DNA from 3 places in the Fulvivirga ulvae genome. Region 2 is predicted to be linked to each of the others. Evidence: riboswitches for the same ligand, from Rfam matches in the RefSeq annotation. Region 2 holds a riboswitch; each other region holds the start of a gene.
The links. A riboswitch is a leader RNA that binds a small molecule or an ion and turns the genes downstream of it on or off. The one in region 2 is predicted to bind cobalamin.

Region 1 (10,962 bases), 990 kb from region 2:
TACCAGCTCCATCCAGGTAGTCATATATTCCGGATACCAGTAGAGGATTACATAAAAGCCAATGAGAAGGAAGCCGATGATGTAGCCGACCCAGCCCCTGCCGCTATTGGGGCTATGATAGACGTGGTCATTTTTGATGCCGGGCAGAAGTTCCAGTTTAGGAAAGATGTACATCAGAGCACCCACTACACCAAGACCGATGGTAAGTAGCAGCCATAATAAACTGTTTTCAGAAACCGGGCCAAAACCAGACTGGCGGGTAAGTGCCAGCTTTAGAGCCTTTATTTTATAGTCGCTGTAGCCCTTGTCGTTGACGATATTTGCATTGATGCTGTTTTTGGTATTTTCAAGGTGTTCCTGCAAACCGGCCTTGTCTGCATATTTCTTTTCATGCATCCAACTGGTGTAGTCCTTAAGCTTTTGTGCTTTGAATTGGCCTTCTTCACTATCGTCAAATATGTCAGATATCTTTTCAGTACTGTACCTGATTTCCTGACCTGAAAACTGTGACAGCACATTCTCAATATCCTGATCAGTGATTTCGAATTTCGATGTTATTTTTTTGTTCGAAGATTGTAAATGCTTGTCAATATCCCCGTTAAAGCTGAAATTGAAATCATAGGTTTTGCCCTTCATCGGAGCCAAATCCATAGCCACCGTTTTAAGTTCAGTACTATCAGTAATGGCTTTTGAGAGTGCTGCATCAGTCAGTTTATACTGGTTAAGGAACAACACGGAAATAAGCAGCACCGATGCCACTATGAATAAAGTCATTCCTGCTTTTTGTAATAATTTCATAGTTTTTAATTAAAAAATACCCAGTACTTTTTTTCTTTTAACAGTTACTTTTGCGTCAGGATACTGAGCCTTGTAAGCCTGTATAATATCATCTTCATGAGGTTTGAAGAATTCAGGGTCGAAGTTGGCCTCTTTGAGGTGCTCCATTACATAATCAATGGAGACCTCCGTTTTTAGCCACTTATCAAAATGTTCATGCCTGAGCCGTATCCCGAAAGTATTGATACCCAGAAATGTTTTGCTTTGTTTGTCAAATACAAAATGCATGGCCATTTCCCCTGATTCATGCTCCCAGTAAAACTCATCCTCATGCTCTTTGAGCTTGTTCCACACCCTGCCGTAAGTCTGGTATTCGATGTCAAAAAACTTTGCAGAGTTAAACCACGGGCCAGGTTGGTAAGCTGTTTTGTTTCCACAAATCGTTTGGGCCACCGTTTCGCCCATCATCCTGCCGGTATACCAGACCTGCTCCACTGGCGCACGTCCTGGGAAGGGATTTTTATGCTCTGCACAATCACCAATCGCATAAATATCGGGAATATTGGTTTCCAGAAATTCATTGACCAAAATACCGCGATTGGTTTCTATAGGCGATTCTTTCACCAGCTTGACGTTAGGGTGTACACCGGCTGTGAGGCCAACAAACTGACAGGCAATTTCCTCACCATCTCCTGTAACGACCGCACTTACCCGGCCATGATTATCGGCCAGTATTTCTTTAAGCTCAGTTTTGAGCCTCAGGTCTATATGGTGCTTTCTGATATGGCGGCTGATCATGGCGGCCTCCTGATTCGGCAATACATTATCCCAAAACTCCGCTTCCCTGACCAGCAAGCTTACAGGAATATTTCTGGAGTTGAGCATTTCAGCCAATTCTATTCCGATAAGTCCGCCACCGACTATTACGCCTCTCTCAATGTTTTGGGTATGTTCTTCTATCCTTTTCAGGTCCTGCAAGCTTACCATGCCACTGACACCCTTCAGGTCTTGCCCCGGCCACCCAAACTTGTTGGGCTGTGATCCGGTGGCCAGTATCAGTACATCGTAAGTAAGCGGTTCGTTCTGGTCAAGTGTAAGCCTGTGAGCCGCTGTGTCTATGCTTTTAACAAAATCCCTGACCAGGTTGATGCGGTTTTTCTTCCAAAACCAGTCCTCATAGGGTTTGGTATGCTCATATTTCATATGCCCCATGTAGATGTACATCAGGGCAGTCCGCGACCAGAAGTGCTCAGACTCTGCGGATATTACGGAGATATCAAAATCGCTGTTTTTGCGAATATGCCGGGCGGCTGTAATGCCCGCTATGCCATTCCCGATAATCACCACATGCTTCATAGTAAGTTAGTTTAAACAGGATGTTGACTTCTACGAATATAATGTCCGTGGTGTTCAATAAAATAGATGAGATGTCAACAGCCCGACATGAACCTTTAAATTACAATTTACCGAATTGAGGTCACATACTAAATTGACAATATGTCTGTTCACTGACAAACTACCTTAGGAACCTTTCCGTAAACAGGCCTGGATACAAATACAATAATTATGAAAAAGTTTGTCGTTGCATTTTTATTTGGCATATCGCTGACACCTGCCGTTGGTTTTAATCTTGATAGTTTTTTTAAGCAATCAGATGCTTTTTTAAAGAAGTATGTGCAAAATGGAAAAGTAGCCTATAAAACTATCAATAGCCAGTTTTCCGAAATAGAGTCGCTATATAAAACAATCGGTGAGGCAGATCTTTCCGCAGCCTCCGATACCGAGGCGAAGGCCTTCTATATCAATGCCTATAACCTGATTGTGATCTATCAGGTGTCAAAATACTACCCCCTCAAGTCACCCCTCGATCAAAGTGGCTTTTTTGACAAGGTGAAACATACCGTGGCAGGAACACCTATGACCTTGAATTTTCTTGAGATTAAAAAACTAATATTGGCTTATAAAGACCCCAGAATCCATTTTGCCCTGGCTTGTGCCGCCGTAAGCTGCCCGCCACTGGCAGATTTTGCCTACATGCCCGGCCAGCTCGATCAGCAGTTGGATACCCGTACAAAGCTTGCACTCAATGACCCGGTTTGGCTGAGAGTAAGGCCAGATCAGAAGAAAGTACAATTATCAAAAATATTTGAATGGTACCATAAAGATTTTGTGATGGGAGGGGAAAGCTCAGTACTCGAATTCATCAATAAGTACCGCACCAAGAACATACCAACCTCTTATGCCATTGCCTATTACGAATACGACTGGAGCCTTAATGAGCGGTAGATTGGCAATGCCTCCTCAAAACTTCTGCTGATTGAGATAATTGATAAGCTCTTCAAGGGTATTGGTAGCTACAATGCCCTTGTTTTCCACTTCCCAGCTCAGGTTTTTTGAGGCCATAATCCTAATCTGAAAATCACCCTCACTGCTAATCTCGTAACCGTTTCTTTCCAGAGCATTTTTTGTCCAGAGATATTGATAGCCTGCCCCTTGCAGCGAAACCTTCTTGCCCAGGCTTTTCTTTTTCAATTGACCGGTTTTAAGGTCAAAACCTTTGAGCTCAAACACCCTGTCAATGGCTCCGTTAAGCACCATATCTTCAGGGAACCCTGAAATGACCGGCGCCTGATGACCTGCCAGCCACAGGCGGTCAGCCGATTGCAGGGCCAGGTCGAGTTCGTGCGTGGCTATCAGTATGGATTTCCCTGTTTTACGCGTCAGGTCTTTCAGTAAGTTGATGATAGCCACCCGGTTGTTCAGGTCAAGGTGGGCTGTAGGTTCATCCAGTATCATGATCGGGGTGTCCTGGCATAGTGCCCGCGCAATCATCATTTTCTGCAATTGACCGTCGCTAAGCTCATGCACTTTCTTATCCACGTATGCCGATACCTGTGCGAGGGTAATGGACTCTTCAATTTTTCGAAGATCATTATTACTAAAATCAACCCGCCAGCCCAGATAAGGATACCTGCCCAACCCTACAAGCTCCCAACCGGTCATATTTCCGGCATTGATACCATCCGTGAGCACCACGCTCATTTTAGTAGATAGCTCCGCAATTGAAATAGTAGAGAGGTCAACATCTTCAATTCTGACCTCACCGGCTAAAGGTTTTTGTACTCCTGCGATGGTTCGTAGCAAAGTCGATTTTCCCACTCCATTAGGTCCCATAAAGCAAACCAGCTCTCCATGTTTGAGGTGGAGGTTGATATTTTTCAACACCACCAGCTCCCTCTTTTTGGTGTGATAACCTACGGCAAGATCTTTAATTGCCAGGGCGATATCGTTGTTGTCTACTTCTGTCATCCCGAAAAAGAGTGTTTAATGCTGCCCCTGCGCAATATTACCCAGATGACCACCGGAGCGCCAAAAAGTGAAGTTATGGCATTGATGGGTAACACATGCTCACTGCCGGGAAGCTGCGAAATAATGTCGCAGATCAACATGACGATAATGCCACCCATGGCTACGGCAGGGATTAATATCTTATGATTGGAGGTATTGAACAGCAGCCGGGTAAGGTGAGGGATGGCGATTCCGATAAAAGCAATGGGACCGCAGAAAGCTGTAATACTTCCCGCAAGCAGACTGGTGCTGATAATGATCCAAAAGCGGGAAGTTTTGATGTTGATCCCCATACTTTGAGCATAGTTTTCACTTAAGAGCAGAGCGTTGAGTGGTTTTACCATTATAAAAGCAATGGCTATACCCAAACCGGCAATAATCCAGAGTACAGTGATTTCGTCCCAATTGAGTCCGCCCAGACTTCCAAACGTCCAGAAAAGGTATACTTGAATTTCCTCCCCACTACTGAAAAACTGCAAAATACTAACTATTGCCCCGGTCAGGCTGCCAAACATAAGGCCAATGATGAGCAGCGTCATGCTGTCACGAATTTTCAGCGAAACAACTACTACCAACAGTAGCACCAGTGCAGAGCCCAAACTTGCGGCGGATACCACCAGCCAGCTTGTAAGCCCGGAGGCAACAAGGCTCCCGGTGATGGAGATACCCGCCAGTAGCAGTAGCGCCACACCCAGACTTGCACCCGAGCTAATGCCTAGTACAAAAGGTCCTGCAAGAGGATTTCTGAAAAGCGTTTGCATCAGCAGGCCGCTGATGGATAATGCCGCGCCCACAGCTATGGCAGTAATTGCTTTGGGTAGCCGGAAATTAAGGATGATGTTTGTCCAGCTATTTTTGCTCGCAACACTGCCCGTCAGCACATTCAATATTTCATCAAAAGGAATGGAAACACTGCCCAGGCTGATATTCACGACGAATAATACCAAAATCGAAAATGGCAGCAGCAATGTTAATTTTATGGTGTACGATCTATTCAATCAGCGGTGTTTTTTGATTCATCCTTCATTTTTAATACCCGTAAATCTAGCAACTTTTGCTTATACCCTTTAAGTCTGTTGGGTTACACCGTTTCTTAGTTCAGCTTTTCGTAAAAGTAAAGCTCATTATCTGGCAGTAATTCAGGGTGGAAGATCCTTATCAGGTCGGCCAGGATCAGGTCAGGCCTGAGGTAGCCAAGCTCGAGGTATTCATTGCCGCCTGTGGCTCCTATGCGTGCATTGTAGCTGTACACATTTCCATTTTTAAAAGCATCAAACCGGGAGTACCTTTGGTCGGCCTGTTTGATCTCTTCCAGTGAATTATAAGAGGCAACTCCCACCCAGTAGTCAGCATCATGTGCCTTTTCATAAACCGACTCAAAGCTTAATTCCAGAAATCCGGTGGTTGAGTCCTGCCACAAATAATTGGCTCCGGCATCGGCAAACAACTTAGCCGCATTGTTTTCCCCGCCCGGGAGGTACCAGGTATCACCGTAGACCACACCACTATATAAGGTAGGCATGGAGTCTGCCTTTGCGGCTTTTGCTCTCATTGTATTGTAGTTACTTTCAATAGCGTTGAACACAGAGTCTGCCATGTCTGTTTTGTTAAAAAACAAAGCCATGAATTTAATCCACTCCGCACGTCCCAGAGGATGCCGCTCAAGGTATTCCGCATTGATAAGTACCGGTATTCCGGCCTGGTTCATCTTGCGGAACTGTCCATAGTCGCCGGTAATTGTATAGGCCATTACAGCCTCGGGATCCAGCTCCAGCAGGCGCTCAATGTTCATTTCCTTATCTATGCCCAGCTCAGTTACATAACCGGAATCAATTCTGCTGCGCATGTTAGCAGAGCTGATGTAGTCTGTAGTAGTAAAGCCTGTCAGGCTCTGCGTTTCATTAATATAGTCAAGCAAGGGAATATGCGTGGTAGAGGTACAGACAATGCTTTTTATGGGCACTTCCACTATCTGAACATCGCGGTCGTGTGCCGGAATTTCCTCTCCTCTGGGCACGAGCAAATATTTAAAACCTTCTTCCGCACCCTGATAGGGCCTGGGTACCTCCACAAAAGGATAACCTTCTTTTAAAGAAACCCTGAAACCAGTGGCATACTGAATATTAACAGGAGTTTCTGTTAATATTTCTTTGCTTTTCCGCTCCTTATCAGAGTGGTTGCAGGCTATGGCTAAAATGGAAAAAACAATAATCAGAACCTTTAACTTCATCGGTCGGTGCTTTTAGTTGAATACAGAACAATATTAACCATTTTGTTTAGAGCTATTCAATTCTTTCCTAACTTTGAGCCGATTATTGGTTCATGATCAGTCCTTACGGCATATCATGATGAAAAGGGAATCCGGTGCCTCAGTGTGTTACTGATCATTCCGGAGCTGTCCCCGCAACTGTAATCCCGACCTGTACACCAGTACAGATAATACGCTTTGATCATCTTTGCCACTGTCCTGACCTGTCGGGATGGGAAGGTCCTCAAAGTCGGGTAAGCCAGGAGACCTGCCAATAGTTTTATATCTGGGCCTTCGGGAGTTGAGGCTTTAAGAAGTGAACGCTATGTTATCCATCATTTCGCCCATTTCTTAATGGCTTCTATTTAAGGCTCATTAACACGTTGTCGAATGAGTTATCTGCGAATTCTATTATTACCTTTGGTTACAGGCATCTTCGTTCAGCATGTGGCTGCCCAGGAAGATACCACGGCGTTGGTTCTGGATGAGATCAGCATTGAGGGAACGCGTCTGGAGAAGTTTACCATTGGTGAAAAGGTGGAGAAAATTTCACCTGTACAGAGAGAAGCTACGGAGTACAGTAACCTGTCTGAGTTATTGACCAATTTGTCAGGAGCCAATATCAGGTCTTATGGTGTGAGTGGACTTTCAACTCCTTCTGTAAGAGGCACTGGAAGTAATCATACTGCTGTTTTTTGGGAAGGTATAAACCTGCAAAGTCCGACCAACGGTAGCCTTGACCTCACTTTAATGCCAGTAAGCTTTGTGGATGACGTATCTCTCCAGTATGGTGGTGCAGGGTCCCTTTTCGGCTCGGGTACCCTGGGTGGGGCCATTCATCTTGGTACGGAGGCTGCAATGCAGGAAGGCTTTGGTGGTAAGATATTTCAGCAAATAGGCAGTTTTGGCAGTACCTATACGGGCGCGAATGTCAACTGGAAACATCAAAAAGTGCGGGCATCTATACGTGGCTTTGTGAACCATGCCGACAATGATTTTACCTATTTCAACCGTTACACAACCCGGGAAGAGGAGCAAAACAATGCCTCCATCGATCAGCATGGTATATTGTCAGAATTATACTACCAACTCAATGGAAACAGTGATATAAGCCTGAAATATTGGTATCAGGACAACCTGGTACATATTCCGGACCCGGCTTCTGCCTCAGGTGATGCAAGGGAAACCCAGGCTGATGAATTTCACAGAGCGGTTTTAAAGTGGAAGAGCCAAAACAGTAAAAGGATGTTCCGCGGACAATCGGCTTTATTGGTCCACCACCTGGACTACGACGACAAATTAACCGAAGTGTCCACCACACAATCCCTGTCATGGGTCAGTGAGATTGAAGCTACTTATAAACTGGATAAATCTACATGGCTCGATGCAGGTATAAACAACACTTACGATCAGGCGGAGGTGGACAGTTATGCAGGTGAAATACCTTCCAGAAACCAGACAGGCCTGTATGTTTCAGCCAAAAGGCTATTTGCGGAAAGGCTGGAGGCCAACCTGGGCTTGAGGGAGACATTGAGTGATGGTGACCTTTCACCAGTGATGCCCTCCCTGGGATTGAACTACTCGCTAAATAACGACTTCTCTTTGAAATCAAAGGTGGCCCGCAGCTATCGAATCCCTACTTTCAATGACCTGTACTGGAAAGGGGCCGGAGCAGTTGGTAACCCTGATCTGGAACCCGAGCTGGGGTGGAGTACGGAACTGGGTATATTATCTGAAAAGCGGTTTGGTAACTCACAACTTTCCGTTGAATTAACAGGCTATAGTAATACCATTTCACAATGGATTCAGTGGGTGGAAGTAGAATCAGTATGGAGCCCGGTCAATGTGCAGAAAATCTGGGCACGAGGGGCAGAGCTTATTTTAAAATATGGATACAGACTGTCAGACGACTGGAAGCTACAGTTTTGGGGCAATTATAGTTATACAAAATCCACCAAGCAGGAGATCAGTGAGGGCGGTAATCTACAAGAATTGGATAAACAGGTAATCTATACGCCTTTGCATCAAGGGAAGGCTTCGCTGAATTTAGTCCATGCACATTTCACATTAGGAATAAACCAGCTCTATATAGGCGAGCAATATGTTACCGGAGATAATAGAAGATCAATAGACCCTTACACACTGACCGGAGTTTCAGCTTCTTATAAGTTCTTGTTATCTCAAAAACATACATTAAGAATCTCAGGTCAGGTAAAAAATGCCTTTAACGAAGACTATGAGATCCGTAATGCACGGCCTATGCCACGAAGGAACTATCATTTAAGTATCATATATCAATTTAATTAGAGAATAAACCAAAATGAAAAACCAGTTTTTAAAACGCGTATTATTTGGCCTTTTAGTGGCCACCTCCAGCTTGTTCGCGTCATGTTCTGATGATGACAGTGTGGGGCCATTGCCTGGTCAGGAAGGCTTTTTTGTGATCAATGAAGGCGGATTTGGCAATGGCGACGCCAGCCTTTCATATTTTGACAAGGCTACCAATACTATGATCAATGATGTATTTCTTGAAAATGCGGAAAGGCCCTTGGGGGATCAGGCGCAATCAATGAGCATCTATAATGGTAATGGTTATATTGTAGTTCAAAACTCAGGTAAGATTGAGGTTATTAATGCTGAGAATTTCGGTTCATTGGGAACAATTAACAAGGATGCAGGGATAGTTTCCCCACGGTATTTTCTTGGTATAGACCAAAATAAGGGCTATGTAACGGATTGGGGTGCAGACGGCGTAACAGGAACGGTTAAAGTTATCGACCTGAATGCTCTTGAAGTTACCAAAACCATTGACGTTGGCCAGGGAGCTAATGAAATGGTCAGGTTAGGAAATAAAATATATGTAGCCAACAACGGAGGCTGGGGATACGACAATAAAGTTGTGATCGTTGATATTAATACCGACCAGGTTGTTGGTAGCATTACTGTTGGGGATAATCCTTCAGCATTGAAAGTAGACCGAAACAATAATATTTGGGTAACAGGTAGTGGCAAGACAGTTTACAATCCTGACTGGTCAGTGGATGAGGCCAACAGCACCCCTGCTTTCCTTGCTAAAATTGTAAATGATGAAGTAGCCCTGAAGTTAGATGCAGCCAGCGTATATACGGGGCTTGGCAGACTGGTGATGAACAATGCAGCAGACCAGCTCTATTTCAACTATTCAGGTGCAGTATATACCATGAGCATCGACGCCACTGAGTTACCCGCTTCACCATTTATCGATAAGTCCTTTTATGGCCTTTCTGTCGACCCTTCAACCGACAATGTGATTGGAACTGAGGCTCCTAACTTTAGCTCGGCCGGTACAGTCTACCGATATGATAATACAGGTAAGCTGATCGACCAATACACTGCAGGTATTGCACCTAACGGATGCGCATTTAAATAATTAAGATAAACCAGAGACATTTTGTAGAGGCTTTAATACCCTGCTTTTATCAATCCTATTTGGATTAAGTTTGTGGGCATGAAGTAATTAAGGCTTCTATAGAATGGGTTTACAACTAACCAATGATTATATGACCGATATTGCCACAAGAATAGAAAAATCGAAAACCTCAATTTTCAAAGCTGTTTTTCCCAACACCACCAACCATTACGATACCCTATTTGGAGGTACGGCATTGCAACTGATGGACGAAGTGGCTTTTATTACGGCCACCCGGTTTTCCCGGAAGCGTGTAGTTACTGTTTCTTCAGAACGAGTGGATTTTAAACATCCTATACCGGCAGGCACATTGGTCGAGCTGATCGGTACGGTATCCCATGTGGGTAAAACAAGCCTGAAAGTGCAGGTTGATATTTTCATTGAGCAGATGTACAGTGAAGACAGGGAGAATGCTATTCAGGGTGAATTCACCTTTGTGGCTATTGATGATGATAAAAAACCGGTGAGCGTACTGTAATGCAAAGCGGGAAGGGGAGCAAGGAGGAAGAGCCGATGTATTACATTGAAAATGGCTTGTATGTATTCACTGAGGCCTATCACCTCAAACGGGGTTATTGCTGCCAGAGTGGGTGCAGGCATTGTCCCTATGGTTTTAAAAAGAAGAAAAAATGATCATTTTCATATCAGGCGGGGAAAGGAGTGGGAAGAGCAGGTATGCTCAGGAGCTGGCACTTTCCAAAACAGATACACCCTATTACCTGGCAACCTCCAAGATCTGGGACGATGATTTTGAAGAAAGGGTGAAGCGGCACAAGCAGGAGCGGGATGAGCGTTGGACGAATATCGAAGAGCAGTTTGAGCTTGCAAAGGTATTGCCTGAACATGGAGTAGTGGTAGTAGACTGTATTACGCTATGGCTCACCAATTACTTTTCAAAATACAAAGGCGATAAAGAAGCCATAATGAAAGAGGCGAGAGCAGAGGTGGCTAAGCTTTTTGATTATCAAGGCGTACTGATCATCATTACAAATGAGCTGGGCATGGGCCTGCATGCCAGTACCAAGGCCGGGCGCGATTTTGTGGAGTGCCAGGGCTGGATCAATCAATTTATTGCAGCAAATGCAACGGAAGCGTACTTTATGGTTTCAGGAATCCCTTTAAAAGTTAAATGATATGGCAA
Region 2 (10,962 bases):
ATAAAGCTCGCTCTTTTGGGATCAAGCAAAGCAGCTTCGTAGTACTCATCTATCAGCTGTTCCAGTTTGAGCAGGTCTCCGTAGGCATCTGCCCGGGTCAGTGGAGGGATAAGGTGATCTATAATTATTGCCTGATTTCTTCTTTTGGCCTGAGTTCCTTCACCAGGATCGTTGATAATGAACGGATAGAAATGCGGAATGGTACCTAAAATGCTTGCAGGAAAACAGCTTTCCGGGTTGAGTGCCACGCTTTTCCCCGGAAGCCATTCGAGGTTGCCGTGTTTTCCTATATGAATTAAGGCATCGGCCTTAAACTCATGCTGTACCCAAAAGTAATAAGCCAGGTAATCGTACGGCGGTGCAAGGTCAGGCGAATGGTAGGTCGCCTGTATATCGATATTGTATCCTCTGCCTGGCTGGATGCTTACAAATAAATTGCCCAGACAAAACCCCGGCAGTGTAAACTTTCCACTTTTATAGCTAGGCGAGTCGTAGGGATGGCCCCATTGCGTCTCTATTTTTTCTCTTAGTGTTTTGGAAACCTGATTATAGTAACTGAAAAATGCGTGCTCATCAATCCACACTTCTGCATCCTTTAGTAAATGGGAATCAGGTTCGTTGGTAATATAGCGTGTTAGCAGCTCTATCAGTTCACGATCAGTTTCCGGAATATCATCGCCCGTATCATACCCGGCTTTTTGTAATGCCTTTATGATCTGTACAGTACTGGCAGGCGTGTCCAGTCCAACACCATTGGCTAGCCGGCTGTTTTTGTTGGGGTAATTGGGCATGATAAGCGCAACCCTTTTCTCACAGTTTTCCTTTCTCTGCAGGCTGATCCACCTGGAGGCAAACCGAGCTACAAACTCGCAGCCCTGGTCATGAGGTACGTAGGTGATTATATCAGAGTCCGTCACTTCGTCTTTTCCCGTGGACTCTTTAAATGAAATGGCCGTGGTAATGATCTTGCCATCAACCTCGGGCAGGGCAATGTTCATGGCCACATCAGTGGGAGGCAGCCCAAATTGACCTTCTTCCCAACTTTGCCTGTTACATGAGGCGAATATGGCCTGTATCACTGGCTTCTTTAGCTGATCGAAAAATCCATTCGCGTGATCACCAAAGTTATTGAAGGCAAATCCCGTAGTATTGATGATCACCTCAGGTTTATAGTTGATACGAGTAAGCAGTTGATGGATTTCCCGGCCGATGTTTTCGTCGCGAAAGCTTAATGCCATGAGTACCACTGGTTCTACACCGTGTTTTTCAAGCTGCTCGGAAAGTGCATGAAGCGGTTGCAAATTATTGGCCAGAAAGTGAGCCCTGTAACTTAAAATAAGTACCTGATGCTGGTTCGAATCAGGCTGAAAACCTTTGAGTATGCCTCTTTTGTGGTGGTAAAGAAACATGGAAGGCACATCCGATATGCCGGCAAGCGGTAATTTGAATGAAAAGAACTCATTAAGGAGCAGTTTTAGGCCTTCTGTCAAATTATGTACCCCACCTGCCATGCAATACTGCCAGTACTTATTGACCAGCGCCAGTGGCACGTTGGAAAGCTCCATAAGTTCCATGTCGGGCTGGTCGTACCCTGGAATAAATATGACCTTTATTCCTCTCTCTTCGGCAATTTCTACAAATGCTTCGCAGAGATAGGAAAAGTATGATTTACCCCCCAGCAACCTAAGCACAATTATTTTAGCCTCTGAAGCCACTTCATCGATATACGTATCGATGCTTAGCTCCTGCTTAAAGTAAGTTAGGTTGGCAAGCCTGAAGGAGGGTAGATTTTCATATTGATCACCTAATTGCCTGTAGGCATCATTTGCAGTCTTGATTTCTGTATCGCTTGCTGAAAGAAATAAGATATCACCCGGCTGTTGTTCCACATAAAAGACTCCCTCATCGTTAGGGTTCCACCCTCCGGGTATTGTTGCAATCAGATGCATAAGGCTAAATTTTTATAGTAACGAACTTTCTGTTTGAGGCTCCAGACCTTTTGCGTCCAGGCATCTGCCGATCACAACAAGTCGGGTTTTTCTTTCTTCGTCTTGTTTCCAGTTTCGGTCAAAGTAATAGTCGAAGCGACTTCCAACTCCCTGCAATACCATGCGCATAGGCTTATCAGGAATATTTACAAACCCCTTGATGCGGTAGATCTCGTTGTCTTTTACCCACTGGTTTAGGGTTTTAACCAATTGCTTGATGTCCTGAGTTTCCGGGTATTCGATGATTAGGGTGTTAATATCATCATCGTGGTCATGATCATGCCCATGTTCGTGATGGTGCTCATGTATAGAGTGCCTGTTATCCAAATCATCTTCAGCAGAAGCTTCAATCCCAAGAAGTAATCCGTTATCAATTTCACCATTCGTTACCGGAATGATCTTCGTATTGGTCCGTGCTTTTTCTTTGATCACCCCCTCTATCTCTTGCAATTTCTCATCATCTATCAGATCAGTTTTGCTGATCAATACGAGGTCTGCACAGGTTAACTGATCTAAAAACAACTCTTCGATAGACGTTTCATGGTCTAAAGAGTCATCTGCCAGGCGCTGTTTCTGTACCTTTTCCCTGTCACAAATTTCTCCAGTGGCTAAACCTACAGCATCCACAACGGTGATCACGGCGTCAATAGTTATGTGAGGCTTGAGATCGGGCCAGCTCACCGCTCTTACTAAGGGCTTGGGCATGGCGAGTCCTGAGGTTTCAATCACTATATGGTCGATGTCTTCCTTGCGTTCGATCAGTTCAAGCATCGAAGGGAGAAACTCTTCCTGCACGGTGCAGCAAATACACCCGTTGGCCAGCTCAATCATATTGCACTCTTCATCGCCACAGCCAGATTTTATCAACTCTCCGTCTACACCCACTTCTCCAAATTCATTGACCAAAACAGCGATACGTTTGCCGTTTGCATTTTTTAGCATGTTGTGAACGAGTGTGGTTTTTCCTACACCGAGAAATCCGGTGATGATGGTAATAGGTATTTTTTTCATGGGTTACTTATTTAACTTCTGTTGTTGATTTTTTGCGTTTGTATAAAAACAGGTTCCATTTTTCTTCCGCCACGCCGTGCTTGTCCATTTCGCTGCGAGCCATGGTGAAAAACAGGTCGGATAATCGGTTGATATAGCCCGACACGTAATCTTCCACACACTCGGGATCTTCATGAATGAGGGATACCAGCCTGCGCTCTCCACGCCTGATCTGCGTGCGCACTACATGGCAAAGCGCAGAAATTTCGTTTCCTCCGGGTAGCAGAAAATAGTCTGATGGACTGGACATATCATTTTCCATTTCATCGATCCAGGCTTCACAAAATTCAGCGCCATCCGTGGGTCTTGCGTTTTTGTTTTCCTTTGTGGAGATAGATGGCCTGGCCAGGTGAGACATCATGTCCATCAAGTCTTTTTGAATTTTATGTAAGTTGGGTTGCCATTCGTGGTCATCTCCCAGCTTTGCTCTGAGTAGTCCAATAGTGGAGTTGGCTTCATCAAGTGTGCCCAGGCATTCTATTCTGGGAGAATTTTTAAACTCTCTTTTCCCTCCAAATACGCCTGTATGGCCTTTGTCTCCTTTACGAGTGTATATTTTCATGTTTGTATAGTGGTTATGGTTAAGTTTAATAATTGATTGACATGTTGAACTGAGCCTAAGTAGAAATGTACATAGGATGCCAGTACACGCTTGTACCGATAAATTTTAGTATTTACCGGAAGGTCTCTGGCACTAAGGAGGCCGCCTGTAAAGGCAGTGTCCTGATCATTAAAAATGGTGGAATAGTGAAATTCGTGTCCTTTTAAACAGCCATGCTCAAGGGGCAATTCTCTGTAACCCAGACTCAGCTTTGAATGCTCCATCGACGTGTAGAAATCAAATACTCCTGACATGGAAAATGTGCGCCCCTCTTCATCTATGATTGATCGACTCAGATACATTAATCCACCGCATTCGGCAATGATGCGGCCATGGTTAGTTGCATAGTTTTTGATACTTTCCAACATTTTGGTGTTGGCAGAAAGTTGCTCCAGATAGCACTCAGGGTAGCCTCCCGGTAGATAGGTGAGATCAGCTTCCGGCAAGGCATCGTCGTGCAATGGACTGAAAAATTTTACCTCTCCCATGGCTTCGAGAGTTTCCAAATTCTGCTGGTAAGTAAAATTAAATGCTTCATCTTGGGCGATTGCTATTTTTAAGTTTGGCCCGGATGCTTCCGTTGGAGGGTTTACAACTTCCTGAGATGGTCTGTTGGTAAGTTTTAATAGCAGTTCTATATCAACCGTTTTTTCAAGCTGCCCGGCAATCAGCTCTATAGTGGGTTCGTACGTGGAGAGGTTTGCAATAGAAAGGCCCAGGTGTCTGGAGGGTATTTCGATTTTATCTACCCACGGCAAATAACCCAAAGCGGTAACCCCGACATCATCGCAGGCATCTTTTAAAAACTGATAATGACTTTCGGTATTTACCTGATTGAAGATTACTCCGGCAATTTCCACCTCGCTGTCAAAGTTTTTAAAGCCATAGAGTAAGGGAGCCACTGAATAGGCCACGGCTTTGGCGTTGACAATCAGCACCACAGGGAGTTGCAGTTTTTTGGCAATTTCGGCGGTGCTTCCAGCGGCTTTACGTGCGCCGTCAAATAGTCCCATCACACCTTCAATACAGGCCATGTCTGCGGATTGAAGGTGTCTGTTATAACATGACTCCAGCTCACCGTCATCCATCATATACAGATCAAGGTTTCGGCTTAAGTGCTTAGCGGCCAACTGATGAAATTTGGGATCTATATAATCAGGTCCACACTTGAACGGATGTACCCGCTGCCCCCGATTACAAAGTGCCCGCAACAAGCCCAGTGTTAATGTGGTTTTTCCAGCGTTGCTGGTTGGCGCTGCTATGACAAACTGAGGTTTATTCATAGCCCCTGAGTTATTTTAACTACATGTGGAGCAGAGCTTTTTCTCTTCCAGTTGTGCGTTTCCAGCATAGGACGGTTATCATAGTCATCTGCGGGTTTGCCTATGCAGAAATATCCAAGTGGTTTTACGATTTCAGGTAAATTTAAGAGCTCCTTAAACGCTATATAGTCTAATATGGAGACCCACCCCATGGAGTACCCTTGCTCCGTGAGGGAAAGCCAGATGTTTTGTATGGCACAGGCCGTGCTCCAGGTTAAGGTCTCGGAAGTGCCTATGGTGCCAATCACATATTCATCCAGCACGGATAGGTCGGTAGCTATTACCAGGCCGACGGGTGCCGAGGTGATCGCTTCCAGTTTAAGAGATTGGTGTTTGTCCAGTTTGTCCGGGTCTGCTATTTGATTTTCGGCCTGCTGGCGCGAGGAGTCAAACAGGTTTTTGATTTTCTGTTTTAGTGGCTGATCTTCTATGATGTAATACCTTGATGGCTCAGATAAACCTACAGACGGGGCGGCATGCCCTGCTTGCAGTGCCTTTTCCAGTACTTCATCGGGTACAGGTTCTGAGGTAAAGTGTCGTGTATCTCTTCTTTTGAATATTACATCGTACAAGTCCATCATATCTCAAGTGTTTTGTAATTGGCTTTTATACTATTAGCAAAATCTTTCGCCATTTGAAGTTTCACAAAACCTGATTCGGTATCGACAACCGTTACAGACTTTAAGGAGCCAAGCAGCTGTTTGTGTAGTTGTACTGCTTCTTCAAACGGAGTTGATGTTTTGCCTTTATTAATTTTTCCATCTGTTAAAATGAAAAGCTTAACTATGTCGGAGCCCTTTTGCTTTCTAATCACCTCATAAACTTTTCGAATACCCGAGGCCATATTGGTTTGCCCGCCGGTTTTTAGATCTTCAAGCGACTGAAAGAGCAACTCTTTACTTTTGCCCGGAGGAAATATGAGCTGAGACTCGCCTTGTAGCAAAGCAATCAAAGCATATTTTAAAGACTGTCGGTTATGTTTTTTAGCGGTGTTCTCTATCAGCCCTTTTACATAAGCAATCATTTTATTCTTCGCCATGGAGCTGCTGGAGTCTATGAGGAAAATTATAAGTGGAGCAGCATTATGGGAAGTCTTCTTTTGTTTTAACTCAAACCGATCGTGCAGTAAATAATGGTTGACTGTTTGCAGCAGATCGCGTGTTTGTACAAACCGATGGCTGGGTTTAAGGGTATGGTCACCAGAGGTTACATCTTTGATCTCGAACCCATGTTTGGATTTTTGACCCCCATCCGGTCGCAAGGATAAACTAGCATGGGTGACCATTGCATTGAATTGCTGTTCAGGCGATCTGTTTCCGGATGTGTTATTAGCATTCATAAGATCAGACGGGGCTTTTTTTTTGCGTCATCTTGCGGTGCAGAGCCGTTGTTTGGTTTGGCATTTGGTTGCTTTTGCGATCGATGCCTGAGTACGAAAGGCGCTACTTTTTGAATGTCTTCGTTTTCAATGGCCGATCTGTTATGCAGTGCGGCATATGCCCGGGCGGTCTTTATAATAAGGATATCCGCTCTCATACCTTCTACCTGATGTTCAAGGGCTATTTTTGATGCTTCGGCAATGCAGGTTTCCGGTATTTCAACATCACTCAGCGAAGTCCTGGCCTGAATAATACTGGACTTCAGTACCTGATCATTTTCTTTAAAGCGTTCACAAAACACTTCAGGGTTTGTGTCAAACTCAACCCTGCTTTTGGTAATGGCTATACGTATTTCTGGATCTACAGGTGTGGAGATATCCAGGCAAAGGCCAAAGCGATCTTGCAATTGAGGTCTTAAATCACCCTCTTCAGGATTCATAGTCCCTGCCAGGCAAAACGAACTTTCAAAAGTATGCGATATCCCGTCCCTTTCCAGGAAGTAGCTGCCTGTTGATGAAGCATCGAGTAATATGTCCATCAGGTAGTCATTGAGCAGGTTGATCTCATCGATATATAAAATACCACCATGAGCCTGCGCCAGGAGACCTTTCTGTACAACCTGCTTTTTATCGTTGATCAGTTTTTCTATATCCACATGCCCGAGCACCCTGTCTTCCGTGGCGCCAATCGGGAGGTTGATGAACGGAAAGGGCTGCTCATCGTCACTCATCAGTTGGGCCAATGACCTGACCAGTGTTGTTTTACCAGTTCCTTTATCTCCATAAGCCAGCACTCCGCCTATGGTGGGGTCAATAACGCAAAGCGTGAGTGCCAGTTTGAAATCATCCTGCCCTACAATAGCCGAAAACGGAAATAATCTTTTGTTTTTCATCTGAATTAACTTGTGCAGGCTTTGAAACCTCCCTGTGTATCTTTCGGGTCTTCTTCAAGCCCCAGGTGTTTATTTCTTAGCGTATTCCACATGTCCAGTTTTTCCCATTTAGGATCTTTTTGCCTTTTAAACTTGGGGAAGAGGTCATAATATGGGTTGGGAAAGAATACAGTGATCTGATTCTCGCCTGCTCCATTGAAGCTTCTGAATCCCAACTTGAAGGGTTGCCATCCTTATTTAGTCGCCTGTAAAATTCTGCACGGCTACATTTGCGTAGCTTTTTCAATTCCTCTGAAGTTGGGGCCTGGCGTGTACCATTGTTTTCTCCAATACAGACATGAAAATGCCAGGGGCCAAAATCAACGGTCAGATATCCATCGAGTAGCGAGATTTTGGTAGGAGCGTTAGGGGCACCTACCTCCCAGGCGGCACCCTGACACAGAGTGCCAAAACGAATTTGCTGCCAGTAGTTGCTGAAGATGTCTTCTAAAAGATCAAATAGTATTTCCTCTTCACATGCCACAGGAAATACTTCCTCCTGAGCGCCGTCCAGCGTAGTTATGGTTTGGGGTTTTTCTATGGTATTCATCAGCATATCTTAATTAGAAATTGTGGGTGTATTTTACCTGCATATTGCGGCCGGGCATGTTAAAACCTCGCTTTTCGTAATAGTTTTCATCGGTGATGTTATTGGCCAATATCATGAGTCTGCCATTTTCATTTACCGGAAAGGCGATGGAGAAATCAAGCAACATAAAAGCCGGATATTCTATTTCCGGCCGGTTGATATAATCCGTCCAGTCCGTATCATATCGGCTGCCTACATACCGGGCAGCCAGGCGGGCATCAAACTTATAGTTGGTGTATTCCAGGCCATAGGTAAGCGTCAGGTCCGCTACATTGTGCACCTTCTTGGTTGATATTTTATTTTCCTGAGTATATGCGGTATTACGGAATTCTTCTTCCAGTTTGATATATTTTACCGCATTTACAAATATTTTGAAGGAATATTCGTAACCTGCCAGTGCACCAAAATCCCAGGATACTGAAGTTTCCAGGCCGGACATGGTAGCAGCTTCTGCATTGATGTAGGTAGTGGTGGAGGCTATGGTGTCGCCCTCATGGGTAATCTCGATTGTATTTGATGTTACTGTTGGCCCTTGAGTGATGCGGTCCTTTACGCGGGTGCTGAAATAGGTAACATCGGCACTTAACCCGTTCTTTTTATTTAAGTAGCCTACGCCTCCATCTATTGTGATGCCCCTTTCCGGCTCTAAATCAGGGTTGCCATAGGAAATGTTTACCTTGCCCTTAACATTAACTTCCCTACCTGGTCCGCTGATACTATAGCCTGCCACGTTATAGGCATCCGGAGTTACGAATGCACTCCCTGCACTTGCATGTATATCAAAGTTTTTTGGGAGTTTGTATTTTAGTCCAAGACTAGGATTGAATACCTGGTGCGACTCCTCGGCACCTTTATAAGTATCTAAAAACCGGGTCTCCTTTACATCGAAGGTGATGTTATCTACCCGGGTTCCGAGTGTGGCGAATAACTTGTCATTCAAAAGTTTCAGGTGAGCCTGGGCAAATATGGCCGTTGAGTAAATACCGTAGTTTGGTGAGTTGGGCGCTTTTTCTGAGCCATCATTTGAATTGAAACTTTCCGATGTCGTGTTAGACCTGTTATAATCAAAACCATAGGTTAATATGTGTTTACCAATGTTATAGCTGCCCTGCAATTGAAAGCCCACCCATTTATTAGTTCTCTTTGAGGTAACGTAGTCTGAAACAATCCCTGCACTTACTGACCTGTAATCGGAATATTCCAAACTATTATAGGCCCTTAAAGATATCTGGTGATTGGTATTTATTTTACCCTCAACTTTCAGGTCTGCACCGTAGCGGTAAGGGTTTTTAAGGCTTTGGCTGGTATTGCCGTAAAAATAATCTCCCGGGGTTTGCACGTTACTTGCGGAAAAGAATGTACCACTTATGGAGGCTCTCCAGTTTCTGTGAAATTGATATCCGAAGCGAATGCCACCACTTTGGTATTGATAGGTGGTGTATTCCCGCTCTTCACCATCACCATAAACGTCATTGGCCACGGTGGTGGAATCTACTTCATAATCGGTGCTATAGTATGTTCTGGTAGCTTCGTCCCAGCCAAATTTATCCCTGAAGAGGTTATCATGTCCGTGGCGGTAGTCTTTATCTTGTTGAAGATGCTTCAGGTTTATATCAAAGTCCAGTTGCTCACTTAGGTTTCCTCCTACGTTTAAGCCTAGCTCAAAAGTATTATAGCTACCAAAACTGGCGTAGAGCGATTTTTTGATTTCACCTACCGATTTTTTGGTAACAATATTCACCACACCTCCCATGGCCTGAGAGCCGTACAATGAGGAGGCGGCTCCTTTGATCACCTCAATACTTTCAATGTTATCGAGGTCTATAGTTGCCAGGTTGGTGGCGCCGGCAGGTCGGCCGTCGATCAGCAATAAGCTGCGCTGGTTCAAGCCGGAAAACTGTGGGCGATACCCTCTTATGCCTATACCTGAAAGCAGGCCCGGGTATTGGATCACGTCTACACCAGCTTTCTTTTTAAGTACGTCAGCAACATCTTTTGAGCCGGATTGCTGAATTTCAGTGTCTGTGATGACCTGTACCTGTTGAGGCAGATCTTCTTCTTTGGCTTTCACGCGTGAGGCGGAAATTACAATTTCCTCTAATTCTCGTGAGAAAGCATTTGAAGTAGTGTCAGATTGAGCATGGCCCCTCATGGTGCAGAGGGATAATAGGAAGCAAAGGCATCCTAAGAATGTTTTTTTCATTTTACAATGGTTTAAATAATTACTAAACCATAGCAAAAGGAAGAATAGCGATGTGAGGAAGTACCTAAAATAAATTAGAACCGACCCATGAGCCTTTCGTCCGAAAGCTATGAATATTATACTTTAGGCAGGTCTTCTGGCTCGTCCCGACATTTGTTGCCTTCCCATCCCAATATTTTAGGACAGTGGCTTGGTTAACAAATGCCATGATTCTAATAGAAACAGGACACACAGCTACGGAGATAGCTCCTGATTTTAACAGGATTCCCTTTTAATTCCGGAAACTAATCCGGAAACCAAAAGCGTAACAAATGTATAAAAATTACTGACAATGATGATCTGTTCATCTTAATTATGACAAGCAGTTTTTACTTTGTCAAATACTGGTAACAGCCACCATGCCAGGCTCATTAATTTCCAAATAAATTTTGCAAAAGTGTCTCCAAAACAGCTTTTCATTGCTGTTGTCAAATACCAAAAGCTGGGTTTCTCCAACCTTACTCTTAAACCGGACACCATACTGGTTTTGGTCTATAGACCTAAAGGCTTCGGCAGTGCCTATTCTACGTTTTTTGTAAGCGATTCCATCATCTTTAGAAGGTATACCTATGGCTAACTGTACCTGCCATTGGGCAGTGCTGGCTGTAAACCATTTGTGATCGTAATTCAATTGTACGGTTGCAGGAATGCTGACAGCCTTTGGTGACACCTGCGGTATAACCAGCTCAACATCATCCTTATACTTTTGAAAAATATCTTTGAGCATCGGGTAGAGATTTTGCTCCCAAGGGTCAGCCTTTGCCATGAATACCAAACCCAACTCAGCATCGTTTGCTTCTTCAAAAAACTTGGCTTCGGGAGGTGCAAGCGGGTTGTCTGATGCCACCTGCGACATACCG
Region 3 (10,962 bases), 1.9 Mb from region 2:
TGTAATTGCAATGAAATTGCGGATAAAATAAAAAGGAGTATTGCAGCTATAGATCTCATAAAATGGGGCGAAATGGATTCGCCAATTTAATAAAAAATGAATGGTAATGAAAAGGGATATTGAAATATGTAGAGCCGGCTTTTGGTGCTACCGGCAACCTGGCCCGGTTAAGGTGGAGCATTGCCGTAAAATGAGCCATCGGCAGTTTGGCAGAGCCGCCGTTGCATATCTGTATTTGTACGGTGAGTTTTTTTGAAAAGGTAAAAAGAATGTAGAGAAGAGATCTGTTTAAAAACCGTACCCTATTTTCTTGAGTCTGAGTTGAAATTTCTCCCGGTTATATTCATCCCTCAGGGCTTCCATACAGGCAGCACAAAGGCAATCTTCATATTTATCATTGATGAAATTCCGCTCTTCCTGGCTCAACTTTACAGTGGAGCACTGGCATAGTACTACGGAGCCTACCTTGCACTCAAAAGAGCCGTTACACCGAGGACAATATTTTAATTCATGCTTCATTCATAACAAGTATATCCGGCAGGTTTTTAAGGCCTGCCGGATGGGATTAATAGTAGAAAATTAACTCCATTTAAAAACAAAACCTAGACTACAGTTTCATTTACACGCTCCCGAAGTTGCCTGGCGGCAGCTATCATTTCTACCAGGGCAGTTTTTGTTTCTTTCCAGTCACGTGTTTTCAATCCACAATCGGGGTTTACCCAAAGCCGTTCTGCAGGTATTACTTTCTTTGCTTTTTCAAGCAAGGCCAGCATCTCAACCCTGGAAGGTACCCTTGGCGAATGGATATCATAAACCCCAGGTCCGATTTCGTTGGGATATTCAAAGCTGGCAAAGACATCTAATAATTCCATCTGAGAACGTGAACACTCGATAGTGATTACATCGGCATCCATAGCTGCAATATTTTCGATAATGTCATTAAACTCTGAGTAGCACATATGGGTGTGGATCTGCGTTCCATCATTCACACCACTTGTAGCCAGCCTGAAGGCGCCGACAGCCCACTCCAGATAAGCCGTCCAGTCAGATTTTCTCAACGGTAGCCCCTCACGGATAGCAGGTTCATCTACCTGTATTATTTCTATTCCTGCTTTTTCCAGGTCTATAACCTCATCTCTGATGGCCAGTGCTATTTGCTGGCATGTCTTGGCCCGTGGCTGATCATTACGTACAAATGACCACTGAAGAATGGTAACAGGTCCCGTTAGCATACCTTTAACAATCTTATCAGTCAGTGCTTGAGCATAGGCTGTCCATTCAACCGTCATAGCCGCCGGACGCTTAACATCTCCGTAAATAATGGGAGGTTTTACACATCTTGAACCATAGCTCTGTACCCAGCCATACTTTGTAAAAGCAAAGCCGTCCAGCTTTTCGCCGAAGTATTCCACCATATCATTTCGCTCAAACTCCCCGTGTACCAATACATCCATTTCTATATCTTCCTGCCAGCGGATGGCTTTCTCTATTTCCTGCTTTAGAAATGCATCATATTGCTTTTGGGTTACATTGCCCTTTTTAAAGTCAGCCCGCCATTTCCTTACCTCAGCAGTCTGAGGAAATGAACCAATGGTGGTAGTAGGGAAGAGGGGTAGTTCAAGGAGTTGGTTCTGAAGCTCTTTTCTTTCCGGAAACACAGACTTGCGCCTGAAGTCTTTTTCGGTAACAGCATGGAGTCTGTGAGAAACTTGTTCATTATGGATCAACTCTGAGGTTTGCCTGCTTTTAATGGCATTGACATTACTATTAAACTCCTGCAGGTGAATATTTTCAACTTCATCTGACAACAAGTTTTTAAGTATTACGATTTCATCCAGTTTCTGTCTGGCAAATGCCAGCCACTGTTTTAGCTCCGGTAAGAGAGTCTCGTTATCGTTTTCAAGATCCAGATTACATGGAGAGTGCAGGAGCGAGCATGATGCGGCAATAGTTATTCTCTCCTTTCCTATCTTTTCAGACACCTTTTGAATAGTGTCCAGGGATTGCCTGAAATCATTTTTCCAGATATTCCGTCCATCCACAAGTCCTAATGACAAATTGAGATTTACAGGCAATTGTTTCGAGTTCAGGATGTTGTTCAGTTGCTCAGGGCTGCGGATCAGATCGATATGCAGGGTATCAACGGGTAATGAAAGTGCCAGGTCTAAATTGTCACCAAGGTCTCCGAAGTAGGTGGTTAGTATGATCTTAACCTGGGGAAACTGCTCATTAAGTGACTGGTAGGCATATTTAAGGGCCTCACGTTCTTTATCAGTTAAATCCATTACCAGGTAAGGCTCATCTACCTGAATATATTCCACCCCTAATTCAGTAAACTGCCTGAAAATATCGTGATAAACAGGAAGCAGCTGCTCAATGAGTTCTATCCTATGGAACCCTGATTCCTTTTCTTTACCGAGTAGCAAGTAAGACACGGGCCCAGGCACTACAGGTTTGGTAATTATGCCATTGGCTTTGGCTTCTTTGTATTCATCAAAAATTTTTGTTGAAGAAAGTGAAAACTGCTGGTCATTAGTGAATTCCGGCACGATATAGTGGTAGTTGGTATCAAACCACTTAGTCATTTCCATAGCAGTAATATCCAGGTCATCGTGCTGATAACCGCGGGCCATGGCAAAGTAAAGATCCAGATTGGATTTTGTATTGTCTTTTTTTAGCTCCTTGTATCGTTCAGGAATGGCACCAACAGTCAGAGTCATATCCAATATCTGGTCATAAAAAGAAAAGTCACCGGATGGGATCAGGTCTATTCCTGCATTCTTTTGAATTTTCCAATTGTGCGTGCGGATGTTTTTGCCGGTTTCAAGTAATTCTTCAACCGAAATTTTGCCTTTCCAGTAAGCCTCGCAGGCTTTTTTTAGTTCACGGTGGCTTCCAATAGACGGATAGCCCAAATTGTTTGTTTTCATAGCTTAAGCTTTTAAGTAATTTGAATAATTAGTTAAAAGCTCTTCAGCTCAACTTCACCATGCTTTTAATGAATATAGATAGAAAGGTATGTGCACACCTATACCCAGGTGGCATCAATATCTGTTCTGGCTAATACTTCAAATCGCGAAAGCATCGTCAAATCCTGTTATATACAGGACGATAAAGGCAGGTCTCCTGGCTTTCCGATTCTTGTCGGCCTTCTCATACTGCTTTGAGTACAATGGCATTTGTCAACAAGAATAGCGCTACCCCTTTAAGAGGTCGGAATTACAGTTGCGCGTCAGCTCGTGATTTTCACACGATTCCCTATTATTTTCGGCTTTCACCGAAAACCCTTACCGTTTTTGATTAAGAAATCAAGTAAAGAACTTATTGAATGGAAAGTTAGGAATAAATTTTTTAGAACCGGAAAGGAGGGGTTAAAAATGTTGGCAAATTGGTATTCAGTAAGTCCGAAGTCGGAAGTCCGGAAACCGGAGCTTTTTGTAAGTGGTGAACAGTGAACGGTGAACAGTAAATGGTGATCGGTGACTGGTAAACGGTAAGTAATATTGGAATTTTAGATATTTCTATAACTACCATCCCTCTTGAGGTGATTACAATACGTACCTTCAGAGCTAAATTGTGATCAATCGTAAAACCAGTGGAGTGAGTGAATCGGAAAAACAAGAACTCTCAACGTAAGCTTACCAGCGAAATAAGATAAAACTGCCTCATTGCAATTTCACCCTTATCCGGGCTGGATTTGTGTTTGAGCTCTAATCAGGAAAGTTCACTGTATGGTGTCGGCGGCAGGAGGGGTGTCCCGGTTTTGCTACCGGGACGAAAGGTGTGTTTTTATATTCCTTACTCTTTTGGATAATCATAGCTTACCATCCACTGTACATCGAACTTGTCTTTAAACATACTGAAATACGAACCCCAGGGCACATCACCGATAGGCATTTCAATGGCACCGCCTTCTGAAAGTTTGTCGTAGATGCGCTGTGCTTCATCTTTGCTGTCGGTCGATACGGATATGTAAAAATTGTTGCCCTGCGAAAGTTTCTGTCCCATCGATTCCAAGGCATCAGTGGCCATCAGCATATTGCCATCCCCGATGGGCAGCGCTATGTGCATTACTTTATTTTTAACTTCTTCCGACATGTTCTCGTGGCCCTCCATAGGCATATCGCCGAACCGGATGATACCACCAAGGAATTCGCCTCCGAAAATAGATTGGTAAAAGTTGAAGGCCTCTTCCGTATTACCGGGGAAATTTAAATAGGGATTGATTTTTGTCATGGTTGTTTTGATTTTGTTTTAGGCAAAAATATAAGAATAAACCACCTGACAGCGTGTGCAAATCCGCCAATGATCAGGGGCGAAAGCGGCGGAATTTATATAACAGTAGGTATCTGCTGTTCAAATTGTTATTATAACTATCACCTTATATAGTAAAACAACTCCTTATCCTTATTAATAATCTCAATACGCTGGTCTGAGTAATATTTAAAACCAGTACCAAAGGGAATGCCAATCCCTTCTGTACCTGAAAGATGCACGGCCTTTTTCAGATCGCTCCACTGATTGGCCTCATCATGTGCACCAATGATGTAAGGCACCAGCTTCATCATCTCTACAGACTCGTTATCTGCTGCAAAGGGGACCCGATCACCTAATTGAATAGCACCGGCTGATATGCCGATCAGAACTGCCCCGGACACATATCTTTCTTTGATAATGCCGGCAGCTCCGGTTTCTGATAACCTTTCCCATCCCGCTATTACATCACCTCCGGCCAGTAATATAAGGTCAGCGTGTTGCAGGTCTTGCTTGTCGGTTGCCGTAAATTCAGAAGAAATCATCCTACAATCCATTATTTGCAGGTTCTTCATGCCTTCCTTAAAAAGTTCGTAAAACTCAGGCTGATTGCCATTAGACCAGCCGATGTAGACTGCTTTGATGTTTACTTTGCCGATATCGTCTTTTACAGAAGCCAGAAAATACTGTCCTGTGGTATCTCGTGAAAACAACAGCTGACTATCAGATAGCAGGTATATTGGTTTTATATTACTTATCAATGTGAAATGCTTATGGTCTTGATTATCATGTGTTTGTTTTTGAGTATCCCAACTGGCATGTCGAAGTTAAATATTTTTGTGGGAGGCTAAGAAGAAATGCTGTTTGAAATTAACCTTAAAAGATTCGCAAAAGACGTTGTCGTCTGTGTGAAAAGTTGCTATTTTAATTATTGTTGAGCTAATGTTCGCACGATTCAGGTTGATTTCCCAACAAAACAGTTCTCACTTTATTAAAGAAGATCATGCTATCAAAAAAAGAACAGGCTGTACTCAGAAGCAGGATATTCCGGCATCTGGATGGTATTGTTACTGCCCCCTCGGCATATGCTTTAAAAGCACATGGCGTAACTGATTTTTTACTGGCCAGAAAAAAGACTGACCTGCGCGCCATTGCCACTCAATTTAAAGCTAATGAAGGATATCTGAACGTTGCGCTGAGGGCTTTGTGCTCCCAGGGGTGGCTCATACAGCATATAGATAATGAAGCCGATAGCATTACATTTGAAACCAATGATCGCTCGGAAGCGGCTTTCACACTTTTTTCAAAGTATAAAGATGTTGTAGAGCTGCTTATACTTTCGGAAAAGTACCATAGCCGGCGATTTGAAATGGAGCCTTTTCTGAAGCTGGAAGACATATTCAGTAAACTAGGGAATAAATATGAGCAATCTTCGTCAGCTTCCGTCACGGAGGAGGAAGTTCATCAACAAATTCTGACACACATTGAGGGGATAGTAGTCGGGCCTACACTGGTTCACCTGGGTATGAGCGGCATGTTTCATAAATACTTTATGGAAACCCGGTTTAAGGCGGAGGAATTTCACAAAGATGCAGAAGGGTTCGGGCGCTTGCTGGACATATTGACCCAGCTAAAATGGTTTAACAAGATCAATGGTACTTACGAATTTACGGAGGAGGGTCTGTTTTTCGCCAGACGGGCCAGCGCCTATGGAGTTACCGTCTCTTACATACCCACACTCAGAAAGCTCAACGACCTTATTTTCGGTGACCCTACTATACTGAAAGGGCTGGATGCCAATGGGAATGAGAAGCACGTTGACCGGGAAATGAACGTATGGGGGAGTGGCGGTGCCCACGCCGCTTATTTTAAAGTGGTGGACGAGATCATTATCGAGATATTCAACAGACCGCTCAACGAACAGCCGAAGGGAATTTTGGATATGGGCTGTGGGAACGGAGCCTTTTTGAAGCATCTATTCGGGGTAGTGGCAAACCAGACTTCCAGGGGCAGGGTGCTCGAAGAACACCCCCTGCTGTTGATCGGCGTGGACTATAATGAGGCTGCACTGAAAGTGTCGAAGGCAAACCTTATACAGGCAGATATTTGGGCCAAGATCATTTGGGGAGATATCGGTAAGCCGGACGTGCTAGCTTCTGACCTGAAAGAGGCCTACAATATTGACCTGAAAGATTTACTCAATGTACGCACCTTTCTGGATCATAACCGTATTTGGGAGGAGCCGGAGAAGAAAGATAACCTGCGGATCAGCACCTCAACCGGAGCGTATTGCAGTGAGGGCAGGAGGTTGAATAACAACCTTGTATCTGAGTCTCTCAGACAGCATTTTAAAAAATGGACACCTTATGTGCAGCAATATGGCCTGCTGCTCATCGAACTGCATACAGTCCGCCCTGAACTGGTAGCCGAGAACCTGGGTAAAACAGCCGCCACGGCGTACGATGTTACACACGGCTACTCAGACCAGTACATTGTAGAGGTCGAAGAGTTTATCAAAGTACTTCAGGATGCAGGCCTTACCCATGACAAGGAGGTATTCAGAAAGTACCCTGACTCAGCATTGGCAACAGTGACGATCAATCTGTTCAAGGCCTGACAGAATACCTCGCATAGGCGGTTTTTCAAGCAACTTACTTCTTTACGATCTTAACCGTTTCCGTAAGGTTGTTATCAAAATGAACATTTACAAAGTAAAATCCCTGAGATAAAAAATGCATATCTATGGTGGACAGATCAGGTTTAACCTGTTTCGGGCAGTCAATCTCCATACCTAAAACATTAAAAAGTCTGACTTCTGAAATACCCGACCCTTTTGAGCGGATATACAGCAGGTCTCGTGCCGGATTCGGATAAACCGTTACATCTAATCCTACACTGGCCGCATATAGCTCATAGATCATTGAAGCGGACAAAGCATAGTTATAGATCCTGAAGTCATCCAGGCTTCCATCCAGATAGGGGTCAGTCGGATATTGTGAGCGACCGATAAAGTTATTTGTTGTGCTGCCCAGATCGTAAGGGTTGAAGGTGACAGAATTATTTGTATTGGCCACTTCACCGTCAACATATAAAGTGCACTGATCTCCAAATAAGGTCACCGCTACGTGTACCCACTTTCCGGTAGGCAGTGCACCCGTATTGACTTGATGTTCTTCATCGCCATTTTTGATCACGAACCGTAAAGTGCCTGTTCCAGAATTGCCCGTTAAGAACATATATTCAGAGGTGTTATTGCCAAAATCGAATATACGTGACCAGTCATGGTTTTCGTCAAGTTTTACCCACGTCATGATCGTCATATCAGCGGCAGTGCTCAATATACCTTCAGGTACCAGCAGGTGATCATCCACACCATCCAGACTGATGGCGTCATTCAATTTACCTCTCACAAACACAGGCCCATTGACACTATCGGCGTGCAGCTCACTGCCTGAAACATCGTCCGTATTTTGTTCAAAGGTATAGTGAGCGATTAATCCGGTAGGGTAATTCATATTGATCACGAAACTTTGCTGAGAAAGTGCACCACAACTGTTTTTGAAATTGACGGTACATGTGGTGTCACTGGTGATATCGCTGATGGTGATCTCATGGGACGTTTCTCCCGTGCTCCAGCTTATACTTCCATCAGTGGGTTGTACACTGAGAGTAACACTGGCACCGGAATCTATGGCTGCATAGGCAGTCTGGACACGATCACCACCAATCTGCATATAAGGAGTCAGGGACGTGGGGCTGCAGTCAGTTCCCAGAGAGCGGGTTAGGGTGCCCAGGCCGGGCTGATCAAAAGTAGTAGGGTGGCCTCCGGGACCACTTTCAGGTCTTTGTTTTTCTACCATGGCCGTGATGTAGGGGATTTTATCTGCCTGCCCCAGGCGCCTGCCGTAGTGGTTGTATATCATTTCCCATATACCGCGATATTCTCCACGTCCTGCATTAGACACCACCGTGTGTTCGTTGTACCGGCAGTTGATCCAGCTATACCAGACATACTTGGCGAAAGGCACCTCTTCACCGTAATTATACTTTGCAGCATATTCAGCCCCTTTTCTAAATCTGTTGTTATCATACCCATACATATCATCTCCCTGGTTCCAGGCTATTTCGCAAAAGCTTGCCATCAGGCCAACGCCTAACAACGTATGCCCTTGATCACGACCACTTTCCTGCCACTGCCCCAGTTGGTCTGAAAATAAATGGGGGACCACATGCTTTATAGCACCATTACCACCCCCATATTTGAAATAGTTGATGCCTTTGTTATATATTTCACGGTTGTCGCAAAGTATGCCGATAGCCAGCATAGCCGCCATATTGCATAAGTCCCAGTTGGCCCAGTAGTTTGTGATGCATGCATCATTGTGGTCAGCACCATGTTCATTGCCCAGTAAAAAGCGCTCTACCAAAGGGTAATAGAATACATTCAGCATATAGTTTTGAAACCGGGGCAGCTCAAAGCCCGGATAGTCACGCATAAGCTCTGCGACATTAGCAAACTGGTAACCGAAAAGTCCGGAGGCAAGATACCGGTCGGTATTACCTGTCAGCGTTTTATGTGTGACCGACCAGGCATTCAGTATCTCTACAGCTTTATCCCCATGAGCAGTATTGCCGGTGATTTTCCACATCAAAGCATGCTGGTAAGCCGCTGCAATATCCTTATAAAGTACTGCCACATTATCACCTGTCCCATGTCTTGAAACAGTTTCCGCCGGCCGTGGTGACCAGCTAAGCTTTGCATAAGGACTCGCCACCAACACCTCGAAACCAGATTTCCATGGCTCTTTTCCTGCATTCACGTTCTCTCTCATCCTTTCAAAATCAGACTGCGTGTGCAGTATGCCCGGATGGACAAAGGGTTGAGCCATGCTCTGAAAAGATATTGCTCCGGCAAAAATTAAAACCAATAGACCCGCTAAGCGGAGAGCTACTTTCATATGATAAGTTGTTTGTTTACTATAATAAATGTTTGAACATATAATTTCATTAAAACCGGCTGACTATGATTTTAAATGAAAATTAATAATACATAAAAGGGGAATTAATTTTTGGGGCTCATAAAGAAAGTGAAAAGTGTTTAAACGACCAAATTGAAGTTTTATAGTTGAAACTTATACTTCAACCACTGAAATTTTAATCATTACAATTTAAGGAATTTACTGGTGAATGTTTCTTTATAAGCACGCGGTACAACCTCTGCGTTAGATAAGAAAATCCGGTTGCCTGAGACTCAAGGTTAACCAGGGAAGATTTGTGAACGCGCATAAATTTGAAAGGAGCTAATTTATGTTCCCTAAAAGACAATGTTTCCGAACTAAACTACTGACAACAAATAGTTTGAGGGGTAGGGAAAAAAATAAAGTATAAAAATTTGATATGGAGCTTCTTAACCCATTCAGTATAAATTTAAGCCTGTCAATTTGAAGTATCGTCGCAAAAAAGACCCCACAACAAATACTATGAATGAGTCTTCATCGGGAAGGATATTTTAGTGGGGATTGGAAAATGAGCCATTATTTATAAATTTAAACAAAAGTATGACTATGAGCGAAAGGGAGAGGTTTGATACATTCTAATCTCCGGTAATCATAGCTTAGCGTTACTAACTATTGGAAGCAAATATTATTAATAATAGATGAGAATACTAATAATAATCTGTACAGCATGTCTTCTGAATCAGTCTTGTCATAGACCTGAAAATCAATTGACAGAAGCTCAAATGCAGGAAATTACTAATTCAGCCACGGAGGTTGTAAAAAAGGTTTTTGAATATTCTAATAAAATGGACTTTGAAACCGGACTAAATCATTATTCTGAAAACTCTAATTCATATTTTATCACCGATGGAATAATGCATTCATTGACTGACCTTAGGGAAGCGTATAAGAATATAGGACCTTCAGTGGAAGAATTACACAATACAATTGAAAGTTGGAATGTTCAGGTCTTGTCACCTGAGGTTGTTACATTCACTCTTCCCATAAAACTAAAGTTGAAACTAACAGGGATGCCTGAATTCACTGGACAACTTGTTTGGACAGCAACACTTCAAAAACAAGAAGATCAATGGGTGATTGTTCAAAGTCATGAATCCTGGTTAAACTGTGCTGAGGTTGCATCTGCGCTGACTCCCGCCAATGACATTTAAAAGTTGCTTCAAGATCCAGGGTTGGGTGTAAGTCTGCGAAGGCCCGCGAAAAAGCCGATTATCGTGAGGTAATCGGTTTCTTTATTTGATAAATTATTGACATCCCATTATTCGTTTAAATCAAGCCGGATTTCCGCTGGAGATACCGACATTTCGATCAATCCCAACTCAAAACATACCGAATAATTCATTACCACCCCCTTTTTGAAACATAAGCACCCCCTTTAAGTCCTTTTTTCGTGCTAAATAGCGGGCTGAATAATTTTTTAAAAAAGCTATTTGAATGAAGATCAAAAAAATACATCTGGGGTTATGTGTTATGCTCTGGTTCACTGGGTGTGTGGAGCCTCAGTACCAGATCACGGACGGCGGGGTCATTATTGACATAAACCAAAACAAAGAATCGGAAGTTCGCAAGGTTCATTTGCGGATACTGGGTAATGAGTTGATTCACGTATCTGCAACACCAGATAACGATTTTCCGGAGGACTCCAGTCTGATTATTGTTCCGGGGCTTCAAACTGTACCTTTCACTGTAG

Region 1: it holds a riboswitch for cobalamin, as region 2 does, so the genes downstream of both, LVD17_RS05145 (TonB-dependent receptor plug domain-containing protein) here and LVD17_RS09230 (TonB-dependent receptor plug domain-containing protein) in region 2, are expected to answer to the same signal.
Region 3: it holds a riboswitch for cobalamin, as region 2 does, so the genes downstream of both, metE (5-methyltetrahydropteroyltriglutamate--homocysteine S-methyltransferase) here and LVD17_RS09230 (TonB-dependent receptor plug domain-containing protein) in region 2, are expected to answer to the same signal.

The regions. Positions count from the first base shown of each region.
Region 1 covers NZ_CP089981.1:1,237,617-1,248,578, reverse strand. The annotation lists gene LVD17_RS05175 (4Fe-4S binding protein) at 1-798, opposite strand, end outside; gene LVD17_RS05170 (NAD(P)/FAD-dependent oxidoreductase) at 808-2,133, opposite strand; gene LVD17_RS05165 (DUF547 domain-containing protein) at 2,344-3,063, shown strand; gene LVD17_RS05160 (ABC transporter ATP-binding protein) at 3,079-4,086, opposite strand; gene LVD17_RS05155 (iron chelate uptake ABC transporter family permease subunit) at 4,083-5,123, opposite strand; gene LVD17_RS05150 (ABC transporter substrate-binding protein) at 5,219-6,355, opposite strand; cobalamin riboswitch at 6,425-6,663, shown strand; gene LVD17_RS05145 (TonB-dependent receptor plug domain-containing protein) at 6,764-8,680, shown strand; gene LVD17_RS05140 (YncE family protein) at 8,694-9,782, shown strand; gene LVD17_RS05135 (acyl-CoA thioesterase) at 9,913-10,299, shown strand; gene LVD17_RS05130 (C1orf53 family protein) at 10,299-10,454, shown strand; gene LVD17_RS05125 (bifunctional adenosylcobinamide kinase/adenosylcobinamide-phosphate guanylyltransferase) at 10,451-10,954, shown strand; gene cobT (nicotinate-nucleotide--dimethylbenzimidazole phosphoribosyltransferase) at 10,956-10,962, shown strand, end outside.
Region 2 covers NZ_CP089981.1:2,226,657-2,237,618, forward strand. The annotation lists gene cobN (cobaltochelatase subunit CobN) at 1-1,949, opposite strand, end outside; gene cobW (cobalamin biosynthesis protein CobW) at 1,962-2,999, opposite strand; gene LVD17_RS09200 (cob(I)yrinic acid a,c-diamide adenosyltransferase) at 3,007-3,600, opposite strand; gene LVD17_RS09205 (cobyrinic acid a,c-diamide synthase CobB) at 3,597-4,922, opposite strand; gene bluB (5,6-dimethylbenzimidazole synthase) at 4,919-5,542, opposite strand; gene LVD17_RS09215 (VWA domain-containing protein) at 5,539-6,300, opposite strand; gene LVD17_RS09220 (magnesium chelatase ATPase subunit I) at 6,297-7,232, opposite strand; partial or broken gene LVD17_RS09225 (DUF7676 family protein) at 7,238-7,827, opposite strand; gene LVD17_RS09230 (TonB-dependent receptor plug domain-containing protein) at 7,835-10,063, opposite strand; cobalamin riboswitch at 10,173-10,379, opposite strand; gene LVD17_RS09235 ((2Fe-2S) ferredoxin domain-containing protein) at 10,440-10,962, opposite strand, start outside.
Region 3 covers NZ_CP089981.1:4,098,177-4,109,138, forward strand. The annotation lists gene LVD17_RS17550 (caspase family protein) at 1-59, opposite strand, end outside; gene LVD17_RS17555 (cysteine-rich CWC family protein) at 289-519, opposite strand; gene metE (5-methyltetrahydropteroyltriglutamate--homocysteine S-methyltransferase) at 603-2,930, opposite strand; cobalamin riboswitch at 3,100-3,304, opposite strand; gene LVD17_RS17565 (VOC family protein) at 3,799-4,236, opposite strand; gene LVD17_RS17570 (Type 1 glutamine amidotransferase-like domain-containing protein) at 4,377-5,015, opposite strand; gene LVD17_RS17575 (class I SAM-dependent methyltransferase) at 5,258-6,871, shown strand; gene LVD17_RS17580 (LamG-like jellyroll fold domain-containing protein) at 6,906-9,212, opposite strand; gene LVD17_RS28710 (hypothetical protein) at 9,409-9,579, opposite strand; gene LVD17_RS17585 (nuclear transport factor 2 family protein) at 9,980-10,423, shown strand; gene LVD17_RS17590 (TIM-barrel domain-containing protein) at 10,707-10,962, shown strand, end outside.